Regions from separate parts of the Bradyrhizobium sp. MI1.10 genome, predicted to be linked through region 2. Evidence: predicted binding sites of a transcription regulator. Region 2 holds the regulator's gene; the other holds the start of a gene.
What was found. Region 2 encodes PhoB, which activates phosphate uptake and scavenging genes when phosphate is short. Its sites were predicted from a motif close to TGTCATNNANCTGTCAT; they were not measured.
Positions count from the first base shown of each region.

Region 1: the regulator PhoB is predicted to act here: its motif matches at 2,411-2,427, upstream of AC0L3K_RS05275 (UDP-2,3-diacylglucosamine diphosphatase).

Region 1 is NZ_JBVVPN010000003.1:226,474-231,370, forward strand. Features, by position in the region: gene AC0L3K_RS05265 (threonine/serine dehydratase) at 1-454, opposite strand, end outside; gene AC0L3K_RS05270 (glycosyltransferase family 4 protein) at 518-1,561, opposite strand; gene AC0L3K_RS05275 (UDP-2,3-diacylglucosamine diphosphatase) at 1,575-2,387, opposite strand; gene thiD (bifunctional hydroxymethylpyrimidine kinase/phosphomethylpyrimidine kinase) at 2,572-3,372, opposite strand; gene AC0L3K_RS05285 (Lrp/AsnC ligand binding domain-containing protein) at 3,502-3,747, shown strand; gene AC0L3K_RS05290 (c-type cytochrome) at 3,772-4,701, opposite strand; gene AC0L3K_RS05295 (CHRD domain-containing protein) at 4,857-4,897, shown strand, end outside.
Region 2 is NZ_JBVVPN010000044.1:14,204-28,363, reverse strand. Features, by position in the region: SAM riboswitch at 1-62, shown strand, start outside; gene AC0L3K_RS32750 (O-succinylhomoserine sulfhydrylase) at 133-1,329, shown strand; gene AC0L3K_RS32745 (SGNH/GDSL hydrolase family protein) at 1,452-2,444, opposite strand; gene AC0L3K_RS32740 (SGNH/GDSL hydrolase family protein) at 2,457-3,236, opposite strand; gene AC0L3K_RS32735 (OpgC domain-containing protein) at 3,236-4,501, opposite strand; gene apaG (Co2+/Mg2+ efflux protein ApaG) at 4,695-5,099, shown strand; gene AC0L3K_RS32725 (Hsp33 family molecular chaperone) at 5,149-6,168, opposite strand; gene argF (ornithine carbamoyltransferase) at 6,384-7,331, opposite strand; gene AC0L3K_RS32715 (aspartate aminotransferase family protein) at 7,331-8,533, opposite strand; gene AC0L3K_RS32710 (GcrA family cell cycle regulator) at 8,989-9,501, shown strand; gene phoB (phosphate regulon transcriptional regulator PhoB) at 9,721-10,428, opposite strand; gene phoU (phosphate signaling complex protein PhoU) at 10,452-11,168, opposite strand; gene pstB (phosphate ABC transporter ATP-binding protein PstB) at 11,180-12,001, opposite strand; gene pstA (phosphate ABC transporter permease PstA) at 11,998-12,843, opposite strand; gene pstC (phosphate ABC transporter permease subunit PstC) at 12,848-13,837, opposite strand; gene pstS (phosphate ABC transporter substrate-binding protein PstS) at 13,937-14,160, opposite strand, start outside.

The DNA.
Region 1 (4,897 bases), on a different contig from region 2:
AGGGCCTGACCAGCGTCGCACCGCGCTTCTCGGCGATGCCGCGCGAGATCGCCTCGCGGTCGTCGCGGTCGCGGTCGTACAGCACGACTTCGGCACCATACGATTTGGTGCGCTCGCGCTTCGACAACGGCGCATCCGCCGGCATCACGATGGTCGCCTGCATGTCGAGAATTTTTGCCGCCGCCGCCACGCCTTGGGCATGGTTTCCGGAGGAGAACGCGACCACGCCGCCGGCGCGCTTGTCCTGCGGGATCGAGGCGACCTTATTGAAGGCACCGCGGAACTTGAACGAGCCGGTGCGCTGGAGCATCTCCGGCTTGAGATAGACCTTTGCGCCGACGCGTTCGTTGAGCACGGGAAAGGACAACAGCGGGGTGCGGACGGCGAAGGGTGCGATCACGCGGGCTGCGGCATCGATATCGGCAGGGCCGATCGGGAGGAGCTGTTCTGTCATGCCCGATGTTATCGCGGCGGATGAGGCGCGGGCAAGGCATCTCCGCGCGAGCATTCTGGGGCCTCAGGCGACGAATCGCGCCGGCTCCCCCCCGTTCCGGCCCGGCAGCACCGCGCCGACCGCCAAAATGCTGTCGATAAAAGCCCGGGCCGAGGCCTCCCAGGTGTAGTTGGCGGCGAATTCGACGCAGTCCTGCCGGGAGATGTCCAGCGCGGCGAAGCAGGCGCTGCGCAGATCGTGATCGAGCGCGCCGACCGGCGCATCGCCGATCACGTCGCGGGGCCCCTTCACCGGAAACGCCGCAACCGGCAGGCCGCTCGCCAGCGCTTCGAGCAGGACCAGGCCGAACGTGTCGGTCTTGCTCGGAAACACGAAGACATCGGCGGCCGCGTAGATGTCCGCCAGCTCCTCGCCGTGCTTTTCGCCGAGAAAGATCGCGTCCGGATAGGCCTCTTCCAGCGCGACACGCGCCGGACCATCGCCGACGATTACCTTGGTGCCGGGCAGGTCGAGATCGAGGAACGCCTCGAGATTCTTCTCCACCGCCACCCTGCCGACCGAGAGGAACACCGGTGCCGGCAGGCACAGATCAATCGCGCGGGGATGGAACAAATGGGTGTCGACGCCGCGCGGCCACAGCACGACGTTGTCGAAGCCGCGCTCGGTCAGCTCGCAGGCAAGCGCCGGCGTTGCCGCCATCACGGCGCGGCTGGGGCTGTGGAATCGGCGCAGCGCCCGCCAGATCAGCGAGCCCGGCACCGGCACGCGGGCGCGGACATATTCGGGAAAGCGGGTGTGGAAGCTGGTCGTGAAGGGTAGCTTGCGCTGGCGGCAATAGCGGCGGACCATCAGGCCGATCGGCCCCTCGGTCGCGATGTGGATGCTGTCCGGATGCGCCTCTTCGATCAGCTTCGCGATTCTGCCCGGGCGCGGCATGGCCAGCCGCACGTCACGATAGCTCGGCATCGCAAAGGTGCGGAACGATTGCGGCGTCAGGAACGAGAATTCGACGTCGAGACTTTTGGCGGCGTCGGCAAGCTTGGTCAGCGTCCGAACCACACCGTTGACTTGCGGGTGCCAGGCGTCGGTCGCGACCAGGATGCGCATCAGGCTGCCCTTGTCATGCAGCTCTGGCTGCAACCTGCGGGACCTGTGCCGGCTTCTCGGCCTGGTCCGCCCAGGTGATGATCTCGAAATGGCCGTCGTCGTGCTCGACCAGCGCCGTGCAGCTCTCGACCCAGTCACCGCAGTTCATGTAGCGGATACCGCCCTCGTCGCGGATCACCGCGTAATGGATGTGGCCGCAGATCACGCCGTCGGCATCGTGGCGCCGCGCCTCGGCGGCGAGCGCCTGCTCGAACGCGCCGATATAGTTGACGGCGTTCTTGACTTTCTGCTTCGCCCATTGCGACAGCGACCAATAGGGCACCTTGAACATGCGCCGGAAGAAGTTGACAAAGCGATTGAGCTGGATCGCGAAGTCGTAGGCCTTGTCGCCGAGATGGGCGAGCCAGCGTGCGTTCTGCACCACGAGGTCGAAGATGTCGCCGTGGATGACGAGATAGCGCTTGCCGTCCGCACCGGTGTGGACGGTGTTCTCGACCACGTCGATGCCGCCGAAATGCGTGCCGTAATAGTTGCGCAGGAACTCGTCGTGATTGCCGGGGATGTAGATCACCTTGGCGCCCTTGCGCGCCTTGCGCAAAAGCTTCTGGACCAGGTCGTTATGCGATTGCGGCCAATGCCAGCTCGATTTCAGCGCCCAGCCGTCGACGATGTCGCCGACGAGATAGATCGTGTCGGCATCATGGAAACGCAGGAAGTCGAGCAGAAGGTCGGCTTGAGAACCGCGGGCTCCGAGATGAACGTCGGAGATGAACAACGTGCGAAAGCGCCGCTCCGGGCTCTCGTCACTCACATCGTAACTTCCCATGCGCCAGCCTGTAACAATGTCCCGTGACAGGGGGATGACCAATTGAACCTTTGAGGCACCTTCGGATACGAATCGCGCTTGCCTCGCCCACCCCGCGAATATCAGTCGCATGCGACAATCAGGCGACATGGCGCCTCAGCGCCCTCCGCAAGAACCCGGAACTGCGGCGCGCTCGCGAGCGGCGTCAGTAAAATTTGTGGAAATGATGGATCGGGCCGTGGCCGTGACCGACGCTGAAGCGGTCGGCGGCCGCGATCGCCGCGCTGATCCAGGTCTTGGCGTTGCGCACGGCGTGCTCGAGATCCTCGCCCCTGGCGAGCCCGGCGGCGACCGCCGAGGACAGCGAGCAGCCGGTGCCATGTGTGTTGCGAGTGGCAACGCGCGGCGCGCCGAGCGCGATCGTGGTGCTGGCATCGACGAGATAGTCGATGCTCTCGGCGCCCTCGCCGTGCCCGCCCTTGATCAGGACTGCCCGGCAACCGAGCGCCAGCAGTCGGCGCCCCTGGCTCTCGATCTCAGCCTCGCTGGCCGCGACCGGTTCGTCGAGCAGAGCCGCGGCCTCGGGCAGATTGGGTGTGATCACCGAGGCCAGCGGCATCAGTTTGATGCGCAGCGCGTCGACGGCTTCGGACGCGAGCAGGCGATCACCCGATGTCGCCACCATCACGGGATCGAGCACGACATGCCGGGGTGCCCAGCGCGACAGCGCGGCCGCGATCGCATCGATGCTGGCGGCTTGCGCCACCATCCCGATCTTGACCGCGCCGACCTCGAGATCGGAAAACACCGCGTCGATCTGCGCGGTGACGAATTCGGCGGGCACCGCGTGAATGCCGGTGACGCCGCGGGTGTTCTGCGCGGTCAGCGCCGTGATGGCGGAAGCGCCAAAGACGCCAAGCGCAGCAAAGGTCTTCAGGTCGGCCTGGATGCCGGCGCCGCCGCTCGAATCGGAGCCGGCAATGGTCAGCGCGACGGGCGTCGTCATGGGGCGATTTTCCGCGTTTTCGAAGCCATGGCCCGTCCTAGCGCGCCTGCCTCAACCCAGCAAGTTCGCTTGCTAAATCCGGCCGGGTTTGGCCTATTAGCCGCCAGATATGCTTTCGGAGTGACCGCGATGGTTCCCTTTTTCGTCCAGATCAAATGCAAGCTCGGCCAATCCTATGTGGTCGCCAATGCGCTTGCCGAAGCCGAGATCGCCTCCGAGATCTATTCCACGGCCGGTCAATACGACCTGCTGGTGAAGTTCTACGTCGACAACGACACCGATATCGGCCACTTCGTCAACGAGAAGGTGCAGGTGCTGCCCGGCATCCAGGACACCCTCACCATCATCACCTTCAAGGCGTTTGGCGCGAGTTGACCGTCCGGAAAAGGGCGGGCCTGATCAGGCGCCGCCCTCCTTGCGCTTGGGACGCGGCGGACCGTCCACCGGCGGCAGCGATTTGAGATAGTCCGCCATCGCCGCGAGATCGTCGTCCGGCAATTGCGAGGTGTTCTTGATCACCCGCGTCATCGCGCCGCCGACGCTGTCGCCGTCGGGCAATTCGCCGGTCTTCAGGAAATAGGCAATATCCTTCGCGCTCCACTCGCCAATGCCCTTCTGGGTGATGTTGGGGACCCATCCCTCGCCTTCCGGATTGGGACCGCCGGCGAAGCGTTGTCCGGCGATGATGCCGCCAAGCGCGTTGCGCGGGCTGTGGCATTCCGCGCAATGGCCAAAACTGTTGACGAGATAGGCGCCGCGATTCCACTGCGGCGACTTCGCGCTGTCGGCGACGAAGGGTTTGCCGTCCATGAACAGGAACTTCCAGATGCCGACGTTGCGCCGGATGTTGAACGGAAAGCGCACGTCGTGGTCGCGCACCTTGCCTGCAACGGCCGGCAGCGTTTTCAGATAGGCAAAGAGATCGAGCACGTCCTCGCGCCTGGCGTGCTGATAGGACGTGTAGGGAAAGGCCGGAAAATAATGCCGCCCGTCCGGCGCGACCCCGTGCATCACCGCGTTGACGAATTCGGCCTCGCTCCATTTGCCGATGCCGTCCATCGGATCGGACGAGATATTCGGCGCGTAGAACGTTCCGAACGGCGACTTGATCGCGACGCCGCCGCCGAGCCTGAGACGATCGGGCTGGTCGGGGACGGCATGGCATGAGGCGCAGCCGCCGGCGTTGAACATCACCTGGCCATTGGCAAGATCAGGGACGCGGGCAGGCGCGGTGCCGGCGGCCGCCACCACCGGCGCGCTGAGCCACCAATAGACGCCGGCTGCGGCGAGTGCGGCGAGCAGCGCCACGGAGATTGTTCGTCGCAACATGCGGTCCTTTCCTGGTCGCGGCGAAGCTTATGATCGATGTCTTCGCCGCTCCAGCCACGAAGAATTTAGCCCCCCGCCGCCAGAAACGGGAATAAACTGAAATGCCGGCTGTTGGAAGTTTGGCAGCCCAAACGGGTTCAGCAGGGAGAGAAATCATGAACAAGATCGTCATCGCCATGTCAGTGCTTGGCGCCGT
Region 2 (14,160 bases):
TTGAGCCGGCCGGCTTGCAGCCACGTTAAATAAGTCGCTAAACAGGCCGGGGACCTCTGTGATCCCGGCCCGTGGAAATATTCCAGGCCGGTTTTTTTGTGGCCATTTTCGATGGTCACTTCAGGAGGTCCTATGTCGAAGTCCCCGCCGCCAACCGCGCAATACCGTCCCGAAACTCGCCTGGTTCATTCCGGCACCCTGCGCTCGCAATATGGCGAGACCTCGGAGTCGCTGTTCCTGACCCAGGGCTACGTCTACAACAGCGCCGAGGAGTGCGAGGCGCGGTTCAAGGGCGAGGACCCCGGCTTCATCTATTCACGCTACTCCAATCCGACCATCGCGATGTTCGAGCGCCGCATGATCGAGCTCGAAGGCGCCGAAGCGGCACGTTCCGCCGCGACCGGCATGGCCGCGGTGACGACGGCGATCCTGGCGCCGCTGAAGGCCGGCGATCACGTCGTGGCCTCGCGCGCGCTGTTCGGTTCGTGTCTCTACGTCGTGCAGGATTTGCTGCCGCGCTACGGCATCGAGACCACGCTGGTCGACGGCCTCGATCTTGACCAGTGGCAGCGCGCCATGAAGCCGAACACCAAGACGTTTTTCCTGGAGAGCCCGACCAATCCGACGCTCGACGTGCTCGACATTCCCGGCATTGCCGAGATCGCGCACAGCGGCGGCGCGCGGCTCGTCGTCGACAACGTGTTCGCCACGCCGATCTGGCAGAGCCCGCTCGCGCTCGGCGCCGACGTCGTGGTCTATTCCGCGACCAAGCACATCGACGGCCAGGGCCGCTGTCTCGGCGGCATCATCCTGTCCTCGGAGGCGTTCATCGCCGAGCACATCCACAATTTCATGCGCCAGACCGGCCCGTCGATCTCGCCGTTCAACGCCTGGGTGCTGCTCAAGGGCCTGGAGACGCTCGCCGTGCGCGTGCGCGCGCAGACCGAGACGGCCGCGCGCATCGCGGACGTGCTGGCGAGCCATCCGAAGATTTCGCGGCTGGTGTTTCCCGGCCGCGCCGATCATCCGCAGGCGGCATTGGTGAAGAAGCAGATGCGCGGCGGCTCGACGCTGGTCGGCCTCGAGGTCAAGGGCGGCAAGCAGGCGGCGTTCCGCGTGCTCAACGAGCTCAAGCTTGCCAAGATCTCGAACAATCTCGGCGACGCCAAGAGCCTCGTCACGCACCCCGCCACCACGACGCATCAGCGCCTCAAGCCGGAGGACCGCGCCGCGCTCGGCATCAGCGAGGGATTCATCCGCTTCTCGGCGGGGCTGGAGCACGCGGATGATCTAATCGAGGATCTGACCGCGGCGCTGGAGAAGGCGTAGCCACACACTCGGAATCGTAGGGTGGGCAAAGCGAAGCGTGCCCACCCTTCACGATCGCGGTGCCGATAGATGGTGGGCACGGCGCGCGAAGAGCGCGCCTTTGCCCACCCTACGGCACCAAGCTACATCGGCCGGTACGTCCGCACGTCCGCGGGCACGTTCACGCCGAGCTTGATCTGGCCGACGGAGCGGATGATGTCGTCGCCGAGGAGCTGGGCGAAGCAGGCGTAGCCCCAATCGTTCATGTGCAGGCCGTCGGCGATCACAAAGCTCTCGACCGGAAGCGATTGCTTCTCGTGCCAGTCGCGCATCACCTCGAAGCGCGGGAAGATGCCGACGTGACGGAGCTCAGCGACCTTGCCGAGCAGCTTCACCATCTTGCCGGCGCTCTCGGCGCGCTGGTTGACGGCTGGCGAATACTGCGGATCGACCAGCACGACGTCGGTGCCGCCGGCAGCCTGGATGCGGCTGATGCCGTCCTCGACGAGCTTGGCGGTATCGCCGGGATCGAGATTGCGCAGCACCGCATTGGTGCCGACCTGCCAGATCACCAGATCCGGATGCACGTCGATCACCTCCTTCTGAAGGCGCTTCATCATCTCGGGCGCGTCCTCGCCGCCGACGCCGGCATTGACGACGGTGATGTCGGCTGTCGGATAGTGCCGGTGCAGCTGCGCGGCAAGACGATTGGGATAGTTGAACTCCGGCGAGCTCGCACCGAATCCCGCGGTCGAGGACGAGCCGAATGCGACGATGACGACGGGCTGGCCGGCGACGAGCTTGCCCGCGACATGCGGCAGCGAGCCCATCGCCTTAGCGCCGCCCTTCGGCGACAGGCAGGGCACGCGGCTGAAGACGTCGCCGGCGGATTTCGCGACCTGCTTCACCTTGTCGATGGCGCGCGCCGTGATGCCGCGCTGGTCGGGGGACGTCGCTGCGACGGTCGTCTGGGACGGTGAAGCGGGAGCCGGATTAGCCGACTGCTGCGGGGCCGGCGTTGCCTGCGCGCCCTGCGTCTGCGCGTGCGATTGCCAGGCCGGACTCAGCAACAGCAGCACCGCTGCTGCAGGCGCAGCCAGCCATGCCGTCAGGCAAAAAGGGCGGAGAGAACTCATTAACGCTAGACCTCAATTTTGCTGCTGGGCCGGCTCCAGATGCGCAGCGTCGATCACGAACTGTGCCAACGCCCGGCCAAGGCAATCATGGACCTGCTTCGCCAGCTCAGGCCCGCGCGACGGGCTGAACAGGTCGAACTGCCCCTGGTCATTCCACTGCCGCATGATCGCGAAACGATCGAACAGCGGAATATCGTGCTCCTGCGCCACCACCCGCATATTGTCGAGGTATGGCGGCACCGAGATCATGGTTTCGGTACGCGGACTGTACTGCAAGTTCATCAAGACGACGTCAGCCCCTGCCTTTTGCAGCGCAACAACCCCTCCGGTCACTGCGCCGCGAAAATCATCGGGATCGATGGCTCGGATAGCATCGACAGTCCCGGTCTGCCAGATAACCAAAGTAGGTGCTTTTGCTTCCATCAGCTTAACGAAACTGGCGGCCGCCTCCTCGGCCGTTTTCTTGCTCTGTATTTCTACGGAGACGTGGACTATCTCGGACGGCGACAGCTTGTCCTTCAGAATGGCCTGCATCCGCGCCGGATAAGAGGCGTCCTCGGAAGCCGGAATTGTGGTCGAGCGACTGCCGATGACCAGGATTTCGAGCGGCTTGCCGGCCTTCACGGCATCGGCGACCTTGGGAAGCTGGCTTTCGCTGGTGAGCAGATAGGACGGCACTTCACAGGCTGCGGGCGCGGCTGAAGCAGCCGGCGCAGCATCGTCCGCGCGCGCCGGAGGCGCGGCGAGACCACCGCACAGCAGGATCAGGCTCAGGAAAACCTTCGCCTTCATCAGCCCCCTCCCGCCATATCGGCGCTGCCGACGGCGCTTTTGGTTTTCGAACCGCTCTTGTCAGCCACCCGCTTGTACCACGAAATCAGCCAGGCCATGGCCCACATGATCAGAATTCCGGAGAGACTAATTAGCGCATGCATGACCGGGCCGCCCGAGACCTCGGCCAGGATGAAATGGCCGGCAAAGGCGAGGAAGACGCCGAGACAGAATATCTCCAGGGAATGCGAGCCGCACAGGATCAGCGGCCGCAGCCATGGCGATTTCAGGCCCGGCCAGTCCCGCGGCAGGACGCGTACGGTGAGCGCGGCCAGCGCCAGGAAATGCGTGAAGCGCAGCACGTCCAGGTCGGCCTTGTCGATCGGATACATCCACTGCTCGAGCCGCTTCGGCATGAAATGGGAGAGCTGCGGCACATACCAGGTCAGCGTCACGTAGAATGCCGCGACCAGATAGGCGATCGCGATCCACATCGTCACCCGCGAAGCCAGAATGCGCGACATGCGTCGCGCACCCCCGAGCGCGCACCATGCCCCGAACACGAACAGCAATTGCCAGGCGAAGGGATTGAAGGCCCAGAAGCCGTTCGGATAGGCGGACAGATAGAGGTCGTATTCCCAGGTCACCGCGTAGAGCGCGACCGAGAGGCCGAGCGTCACGTCGGGGCGCCATTTCATCAGCCACAGGATCAAGGGCAGCGCCAGCATCAGCACGATATAGAGCGGCAGCACGTCCATGTTGACCGGACGGAAGCGCAGCAGCAGCGCCTGCACGATCGTCACGTCGGGCTGCTTGAGGAAATCCATGATGCCCATCTCTTCGGTGTAGAGCGGGTTCTCGAACCTGGTCGCGACGTAGGAGATTTCGGCAAGGAAGATCGTGAACAGGAAGACGTGGGCGACATAGATCTGCCAGACGCGCCGCAGGATGCGCGCGGTGGCGACGACAATGCCGGACTCCAGCATCGCCCGACCGTACACGAAGGCGGCGGTATAGCCGGAGATGAAGATGAAGATCTCGGTGGCGTCGCTGAAGCCGTAATTGCGGATCGTGAACCAGGTCAGAAGGCTCGGCGGCAAATGGTCGATGAAGATCAGCCACAGCGCAAGGCCGCGGAACAGGTCGAGCCGGAGTTCGCGCTCCCCGATGGCGGGCAGCGAAATGGCCGGCGCGGCCGCGCGCCGCTTTGCCCCCGCGGACTTGACCTCCACAGGTTTAGCGGTTCCCGCGATCGTCGATCCCGTCACTTGGTCGGCAATAGTCATCGGGGGCCTAAAAACCCTTCCGCAAATCGCGACGTGGCAAGGAGTGTACCGGTCCGGCCGTCATCTCGCAAAGCCACCGGATCACATGCAAGTACGTTTGGACCTACACTTGGACGTGTACTTCCCTGCGAATTCAGGCGGGACGATGTCGCCAAGGCCGCCTCCGGCGTTTGGTTCCCGGGCGGTTTTCGGTATGATGGCAATCATGTACCGCGCCGTGACCCGCCAGATCGAAGTGACCGTCGAGCCGAACTTTGTTCCGGAGCAGTCGTCGGCCGACCGCTCCCGTTATTTCTGGGCCTACACCATCGTCATCACCAATTCCGGCGATGAGACCGTGCAGCTCAAGACGCGGCACTGGATCATCACCGATGCCACCGGCCGGCAGCAGGAGGTGAAAGGCGAGGGCGTCGTCGGCGAGCAGCCGACGCTCGCGCCCGGCGAACGCTTCGAATACACCTCCGGCGTGCCGCTCACGACCGCCTCGGGCTTCATGACCGGCCGCTACCAGATGGTCAGCGCAAGCGGCGAACGCTTCGAGATCGACGTGCCGACGTTCTCGCTGGACAGCCCGGATAACAAGCGGGTGTTGAACTAGCGCTGGAAATGGTGGGCACGCTTCGCTTTGCCCACCCTACGGCACCGCGCTACGCGTCCTCGACGCCCGCCTCATCCGGTGTGAACTCGTACACCGAGCTGCAGAACTCGCAGGTCACGACGACCTTGTCGTCCTTGACCATTGCGGCACGGTCGTCGGACGAAAAGCTCTTCAGCATCGATGCCACCGCATCGCGCGAGCAGGAGCATTGCGCCTTCAAGGGCAGCGGATTGAACACGCGCACGCCGCGTTCGTGGAAGAGACGGTAGAGCAACCGCTCGCCGGACAGCTCGGGATCGATCAGCTCGACGTCTTCGACGGTTTCGATCAGCGAGCGCGCCTCGACCCAGGCATCGTCTTCAGCGACGGCATGGACCTCGACGCCCTCGGGCGCATCGCCGGGATGCAGATCGGCCTGCCGCGCGCGCTCGGGCGCCTTCGGCAGGAACTGCATCAGCATGCCGCCGGCACGCCAGCGATGCTTGCCGCCGTCGTTCGAACGCCACTCCTCGCCCACGGCGAGACGCACGCGTGTCGGGATCTGCTCGGAGCGCAGGAAATATTCGTGAGCGGCGTCTTCGAGGCTGCCGCCGTCGAGCGCGACCAGGCCCTGGTAGCGGCTCATGTCGGGGCCCTGGTCGATGGTCATGGCCAGATGACCGTGGCCCAGCAGCGCGCCGGAAGTCTTGCCGGAATCCTGGACTTCGCCGAGGCGCGCGGCATCATAGCGCGCATAGGCGCGCAGGCGATCCGGCGCCTGATAGTCCACGACCAGGAACGACACAGGACCGTCGGTCTGGGCCTGGAGGATGAAGCGGCCTTCGAACTTCAGCGACGAGCCGAGCAGCGTGGTCAGCACGATGGCCTCGCCGAGCAGCTTGCCGACCGGCGCCGGATAATCGTGCTTGGTCAGGATCTCGTCGAGCGCCGGACCAAGCCGCACCAGGCGACCGCGCACGTCGAGCGCGTCGACCTCGTAGGGCAGCACGGCGTCATCGATGGGAACCGCGGATGGCGCGCGAACCGGGCCTTCGGGCCCGGTTTTCATGTCAGGGGATTGGGAAACCATGGCGCTTTATCTGGGGTCGGAAGGCGAAATTGGAAGGGGGCGGCTGCATCCGGAATGCAGAACGGATCGTACGCAAGCACGGCAAACTCGGTGTGGGGGGGGGGGGGGGCCCCCCCCCCGCCCCCCCCCGCCCCCCCCCCCCCCCCCCCCCCCCCCGGGGGGGGCGCCCCCCCCCCCCCCCCCCCGACGATCCAAAGCTACTTCACCGGCCCGCGTTACTTCACCGCGTCGAAGCACCAGGCCAGAATGCCCTTCTGCGCGTGCAGGCGGTTTTCGGCCTCGTCGAATACGACGGATTGCGGACCGTCGATCACCTCGTCGGTGACCTCCTCGCCGCGATGGGCGGGCAGGCAGTGCATGAACAGCGCATCGGGCTTGGCCAGCGACATCAGCTGGGCATTGACCTGATAGGGCTTGAGCACGTTGTGGCGGTGCTCGCCTTCCTTGTCGCCCATCGACACCCAGGTGTCGGTCACGACACAATCGGCGCCGCGCACGGCAGCTTCGGCATCCGTGCCGAGCATGATCGGCGCGCCGGTCGCCTTGATGAAGTCGCGCATCGCCTTTTTCGGTGCGAGCTCCGGGGGCGTCGCGACATTGAGCTGGAACTTGAAGCGCTCGGCGGCGTGCGCCCAGGACGCCAGCACGTTATTGTCGTCGCCGGTCCAGGCCACCGTCTTGCCCTCGATCGGGCCGCGATGTTCCTCGTAGGTCATGAGGTCGGCCATGACCTGGCAGGGATGCGAGCGCCGCGTCAGGCCGTTGATGACGGGCACGGTGGCGTTTGCCGCAAGCTCCAGCAGCGCATCGTGATTGAGGATGCGGATCATGATGGCGTCGACATAGCGCGACAGCACGCGCGCGGTGTCGGCGATGGTCTCGCCGCGACCGAGCTGCATCTCGGCGCCTGTGAGCATGATGGGCTCGCCGCCGAGCTGGCGCATGGCGACATCGAACGACACCCGCGTCCGCGTCGAGGGGCGCTCGAAGATCATCGCCAGCGTCTTGCCTTCGAGCGGCCTGACCGGCTGATGCGCCTTCTGCTTCGCCTTCATCGCGGAGGACGCGGCCAGCATGCGCTTGAGCTCCGACAGCGGCAGCTCGTTGATATCGAGGAAGTGCTTCGGTGTTTTCTTGGGCGTTTTATCGGGCGACGTGCTCATCAGCTTGCCGCCCGCTTGTTGCCAGACAACGCCGCGCAGGCGCGCTCGAGCCGCCCGACGCTGTCCTCGATCTCGGCTTCGGTGACGATCAAAGGCGGCAGGAAACGCACGACATTGTCGCCGGCACCGACGGTGAGCAGTTTTTGGTCGCGCAAGGCGGCAACGAGATCGCCGGAGGGCACCACGGCCTTGATGCCGATCAGGAGGCCCTCGCCGCGCACTTCGCTGACGACATCGCCATGACGGTCGATCACGGAAGCGAGCTTCTGCTTGAGCAGCAGCGACATCCTCTGCACGTGGTCGAAGAAGCCGGGCTTGAGCATGACGTCGAGCACGGCATTCGCCGCCGCGATCGCGAGCGGATTGCCGCCGAAGGTCGAGCCGTGCGAGCCCGGCGTCATGCCGGACGCCGCTTCCGCGGTCGCAAGGCAGGCGCCGATCGGGAAGCCGCCGCCGAGCGCCTTGGCCAGCGACATCACGTCGGGTTCGACGCCAAGGCGGCGGTACGCGAATAGATCGCCGGTGCGGCCCATGCCGGTCTGCACCTCGTCGAAGGCGAGCAACAGGCCGCGCTCGTCGCAGAGCTGGCGCAACGCCCTCAGGAAGGCGGGCGTTGCCGAACGCACACCGCCCTCGCCCTGGATCGGCTCGATCAGGATGCCGGCGGTCTGCGGACCGATCGCCTTTTTCACTGCCTCGAGATCGCCATGCGCAACCTGGTCGAAGCCCTCCATGGGTGGGCCGAAACCTTCGAGATATTTTGCCGAACCCGTCGCGGCCAGCGTCGCCAGCGTGCGGCCATGGAAGGCGCCTTCGAAGGTGATCATGCGATAGCGGTCTGGATGGCCCTTCGCGGCGTGATAGCGGCGCACGACCTTGATCACGCATTCCAGCGCTTCGGCGCCGGAATTGCAGAAGAACACGAAGTCCGCGAAACTTTCATTGCACAGGCGCGCGGCAAGCTTTTCGCCGTCCGGGCTCTGGAACAGGTTCGACATGTGCCAGAGCTTCGTGGCCTGTTCCTGCAACGCCGCGACCAGCGCCGGATGGGCATGGCCGAGCGCATTCACCGCCACCCCGGAGGTGAAATCGAGATAGCGCTCGCCATTGGTCGCGATCAGCCAGCAGCCTTCGCCACGCTCGAAACCGAGGTCGGACCTGGCGAAAACGGGGAGCAAATGCGGCGCTGCGCTGTTAGTCATGACGGTCACTTGAATGTTGCGGACGGTGTGAGCGTGCATTACGCAACGCACCATCGACCGGCCCGGAAAACGAAACGTGCCGCCTCTTGAGGGCGGCACGTGCGACTATCTTAGGCCTGGTGAAACGGGTGTCAATGCCGCCCGGAAAGCCTCGCGAAACGCTGAATCCGTAGTCTTGCGGTGCCGATTTTGCGGGATTTAGCCACGGAACATGTGGAAGCGAGTCGGCGGACTCTTGCGCGGGAGTCACGCCATATTGTAGCGTTTGGATTGTCAGATACGACATCTCGTGCAGTGGTTCTGATCTTTAAGTCCTTATGTACCGGCGTAAACGTTCGGGCGTTCAAGACGCGCCCGGCGAGCCTTAAGGGATTCTGGCGGCACGGGTTTTTGAAGGCTTAGGCATTCGCTGCGAGGCCCCAGGATGGCTGGCGCGCAGCGAGGGAAAGGGTGCAATGACGGTTTTGACCTGGTCCGATGATCGCGTCGAGCAGCTGAAAAAGCTCTGGGAGGCCGGACTTTCGGCCAGCCAGATCGCGGCGGAGCTCGGCAATGTGACCCGCAATGCCGTGATCGGCAAAGTGCACAGGCTCGGCCTCTCGGGCCGCGCCAAGAGCCCATCATCGGCAGCGCCCCGGCCGCGCAAGGCGCGCCCCGCGCAGCACATGATGCGGGTGAGCCGCCCGATCTCGCGCGGCAACACCGCGCTGGCGCAGGCCTTCGAGGTCGAGGCTGAGCCGGATCCGGTCACCTACGACAACGTGGTGCCGATGAGCCAGCGGCTGTCGCTGCTCGAATTGAACGAGGCGACCTGCCACTGGCCGGTCGGCGATCCCTCGAGCCCGGACTTCTTCTTCTGCGGTGGACGGGCGCTGTCCGGCCTGCCCTATTGCGCCCAGCACTCGCGTGTTGCGTACCAGCCGGCGTCGGATCGGCGCCGCGCACCGGTGAAGCCGGGTCCGCGGTAATCACGGCAAGTCGTCGCGCAAAGACAGTTCAATAATTTCAGTGTCGTCCTGGCGAAAGCCAGGACCCATACTCCGAGCACGAAGTAGTCGTGCGAAAGGGGTAACTCGGAGTCTTCGCCAAACCACTCCCTGTGGTTATGGGTCCCGGATCAGCGCTCGCTTGTCCGGGACGACATCGGAGAATGCAGGGACAGCTCGCCAACAAACAAGCCTGCAACCCTACACCTGCTCCGCCTTCGCAAACCGATCATCCAGCGCGTAGCCGGCGCCGCGGACGGTGCGGATCGGGTCTTGCTCGCGGCCGAGATTGAGCAGCTTGCGCAGGCGGCCGATATGCACGTCGACGGTACGCTCGTCGATATAGATGTCGCGGCCCCAGACGCTGTCGAGCAGTTGCTCGCGCGAGAACACCCGGCCCGGGTGCTCCAGGAAGAACTCCAGCAGGCGATATTCGGTCGGACCGAGATCGATCGGCCGGCCTGAGCGCGCCACGCGGCGCTTGTCACGGTCGAGCTCGATGTCGCCAAAAGCAAGCACGGTGGCGAGCCGCTCGGGGCTCGCGCGCCGCAGCAGGCCCTTCACGCGCGCCAGCAGCTCCGGCACCGAGAACGGCTTGACGATGTAATCGTCGGCGCCGGTCGCAAGACCCCGCACCCGCTCGCTCTCCTCGCCGCGCGCGGTGAGCATGATGATCGGGAGCTGCTTGGTCTCGGGACGGGTGCGAAGCCGCCGGCACAGTTCGATGCCCGACAGGCCCGGCAGCATCCAGTCGAGCACGATCAGATCGGGGATGTGCTCCTTGAGGCGGGTGTCGGCGTCGTCGCCGCGCATCACCGTCTCGACGTCATAGCCGTCGCCTTCGAGGTTGTAGCGGAGAAGCTCGGTCAGGGCTTCCTCGTCCTCAACCACCATAATGCGTGCGCCCATCGGGTCGTCGCTCCCTTAAGTCTTCAGGTGTTCGGTACCGTGTTGGCGAAGGTCGTCATGTCGCCCTTCGGCCGCTTGTCGGTGATCGCCTGGCCCTCGATCATGTAGAACACGGTCTCGGCGATGTTGGTGGCGTGGTCGCCGATCCGCTCGATGTTCTTGGCGCAGAACATCAGGTGAATACAGAACGAGATGTTGCGCGGATCCTCCATCATGTAGGTGAGGAGCTCGCGGAACAACGAGGTGCAGATGGCGTCGACTTCCTCGTCGCCCTTCCACACCGCCATCGCCGCCGGCAAATCATGCGCGGCATAGGCGTCCAGCACCGACTTGACCTGCTGCTGCACGAGGTCGGTCATGTGCTCGAGGCCGCGGAACAGCTTGAGCGGATGGAAGTCCGTTTCCAGCGCCGCGACGCGCTTGCCCATGTTCTTGGCGAGGTCGCCGATGCGCTCGAGATCAGTCGCGACGCGCATGGCGCCGACGATCTCGCGCAGATCGACCGCCATCGGCTGGCGGCGGGCGATGGTGAGCACCGCACGCTCCTCGATGCGCTTCTGCAGCGCGTCGAGCTCGGTGTCGATGGCAACGACGCGCTGGCCGAGCGGGACGTCGCGGCGGATCAGCGCGTCGACGGACTCGACGATCATGCGCTCGGCGATGCCGCCCATCTCGGCGACCAGGCGGGTGAGTTCCTGGAGGTCGGTGTCGAAAGCCTTTGCGGTATGTTCGGAAGCCATGTCGCGTCTCCTCAGCCGAACCGGCCGGTGATGTAATCCTGCGTGCGCCGGTCGGTCGGCGACGTGAAGATCTTGCTGGTGTCGTCGAACTCGATCAGCTCGCCGAGATACATGAAGGCGGTCTTGTCGGAGACGCGCGCCGCCTGCTGCATGTTGTGGGTGACGATCGCGATCGTGTAATCCTCGGACAGCTCCTGGATCAGCTCCTCGACCTTGGCGGTCGAGATCGGGTCGAGCGCCGAACAGGGTTCGTCGAACAGGATCACCTCGGGCCGCACCGCGACGGTGCGGGCGATGCAGAGGCGCTGCTGCTGGCCGCCGGAGAGCGACAGGCCGGAGGCGTTGAGCTTGTCCTTGACCTCGTTCCACAGCGCGCCGCCGCGCAGCGCCTTCTCGACGCGGCCGTCCATTTCGGACTTCGAGATCTTCTCATACAGGCGGATGCCGAACGCGATGTTCTCGTAGATCGTCATCGGGAACGGCGTCGGCTTCTGGAACACCATGCCGACGCGGGCGCGCAGCAAATTGAGGTCCAGCTTGCCGTCGAGGATGTTGGTCTGGTCGAGCATCAGCTGACCAGTGGCGCGCTGGCCGGGATAGAGGTCGTACATCCGGTTGAAGATGCGCAGCAGGGTCGACTTGCCGCAGCCCGACGGACCGATGAACGCCGTGACGCGATTGGCGCCCAGCGTCAGGTTGATGTTCTTCAGCGCGTGGTGCTCGCCGTAATAGAAGTTCAGGTTGCGCACGGTCACCTTCGGGGGCGCCTCCGGCAGCACCGGCGCGTGGGGCAGCCCACCGGCCGCGCTCATCGATACGGAAAGATCACTCATTTTGCGGTCCTCTCGGCGCCAAGGATGCGCGCGCCAATATTAAGGGCAAGAACGGTCAGGGTGATGAGCAGCGCCCCGCTCCAGGCCAATTGCTTCCAATAGGCATAGGGGCTCTGCACGAAGTTGTTGATGGTGACAGGCAGGTTCGCCATCGTCTTATTCAGGCCGAGGCTGAAGAACTGGTTCGACAGCGCGGTGAACAGCAGCGGCGCAGTTTCACCGGCGACGCGAGCGGTTGCGAGCAGCACGCCGGTGATGAGGCCGGAGCGCGCGGCGCGATAAGCGATCCGCTTGATCACCAGCGAACGCGGCAGGCCGAGCGCCGAGGCCGCCTCGCGCAGCGCGTTCGGCACCAGCAGCAGCATGTCCTCGGTCGTGCGCAGCACCACCGGGATCACGATGACCGCGAGCGCGAGCGAGCCTGCGATCGCCGAGAAGCCGCGCATCGGCACCACCACCGCGCCGTAGATGAACAGGCCGATGATGATCGAGGGCGCCGAGAGCAGGATGTCGTTGATGAAGCGGATCACCGAGGTCAGCCGGTCATTGCGGCCGTATTCGGCGAGATAGGTGCCGGCGAACATGCCGAGCGGCGCGCCAATGCCGACGCCGATCACGGTCATGATCAGCGAGCCGACGATGGCGTTGAGCAGGCCGCCCTCGTTCGATCCGGGAGGCGGCGTGTTCTCGGTGAACAGCTGGACATTGAGTCCCGCCAGTCCATTGTAGAGCAGCGTGATCAGGATCAGCGCGAGCCAGGTGACGCCGAAGGCCGTTGCGGCGATGCAGAGCCCGCGAACGACGATGTCCTTGCGGCGGCGGCGTGAATAGATCGGATTCATGGCGCTAGTTCCCCGCCTTCTTTTCCAGCCGCATCAGCATCAGCCGCGCCGCTGCAAGCACGAAGAAGGTCAGCACGAACAGCAGGAGACCGAGCAGGATCAGGCCGGACTGGTGCAGGCCGTCGCTCTCGGCGAACTCGGATGCGATCGCCGCCGAGATCGTGGTGCCCGGCGCGAAGATCGACGACGAGATCCGGAACGAGTTGCCGATGATGAAGGTCACCGCCATGGTCTCGCCGAGCGCCCGGCCGAGCGCCAGCATGACGCCGCCGATGACGCCGACGCGGGTGTAGGGGATCACCACGCTGCGGACGACTTCCCAGGTGGTGCAGCCAACGCCGTAGGCGGCTTCCTTCAGGACCGGAGGCACGGTCTTGAACACGTCGACCGAGATCGAGGTGATGAAGGGCAGCACCATGATGGCGAGGATCAGCGCGGCATTGAACAGGCTGAGATAGGACGGGGGACCTGCGAAGATCGCGCCCAGCACGGGCACGCCGTCGAAGATCTTGATCATGAAGGGCTGGAACGTGTTGGCGAGGAACGGACCCAACACGAAGAAGCCCCACATGCCGTAGATGATCGAGGGGATGCCGGCGAGCAGCTCGATCGCCATGCCGATCGGGCGGCGCAGCCATTGCGGGCAGAGCTCGGTGAGGAAGATCGCAATGCCGAGACCCACGGGGATGGCGATCAGCATCGCGATGAAGGAGGTGACGAGCGTGCCGTACATCGGCCCGAGCGCGCCGAGCACCGGCGGATCAGCGGACGGCGCCCAGCGCTGCGTCCACAGGAAAGAGACTCCGAATTCCTTCATCGCGGGGAAGGCGCCGACGATCAGCGAAATGATGATGCCGCCGAGGATCAGAAGCACCGAGATCGCGGAGAGCCGCGTGATCCAGTAGAAGGTAACGTCGCCGAGCTTGAACGCGCTCAAGGCCTTGGCGCGATCATAAGGTCCGGCGTCGTCGATTACATCGCTCTGAACGGCCATCTCTGCCACGCCGATCCCCTGTACTAAAATAGTATACGTTTTTTGTTGGTCCGTGCCCCGGATGCGGCTCAGCGCATCCGGGGCACGAGCGTCGCGAACCTAGCTCTTGATTTCGGCAGCCCAGGTCTTCTCGATCAGCTGAACGACCGGGTCCGGCATCGGGATGTAGTCGAGCTCTTCAGCCGCCTTGCCGCCGTTCTTGAAGGCCCAGCGGAAGAACTTGATGGCTTCCTGCGAGGCCGCCTTGTCGGTGGCGTCCTTGTGCATGAGGATGAAGGTCGCCGCCGTGATCGGCCAGGACTTCTCGCCGGGCTGGTCGGTCA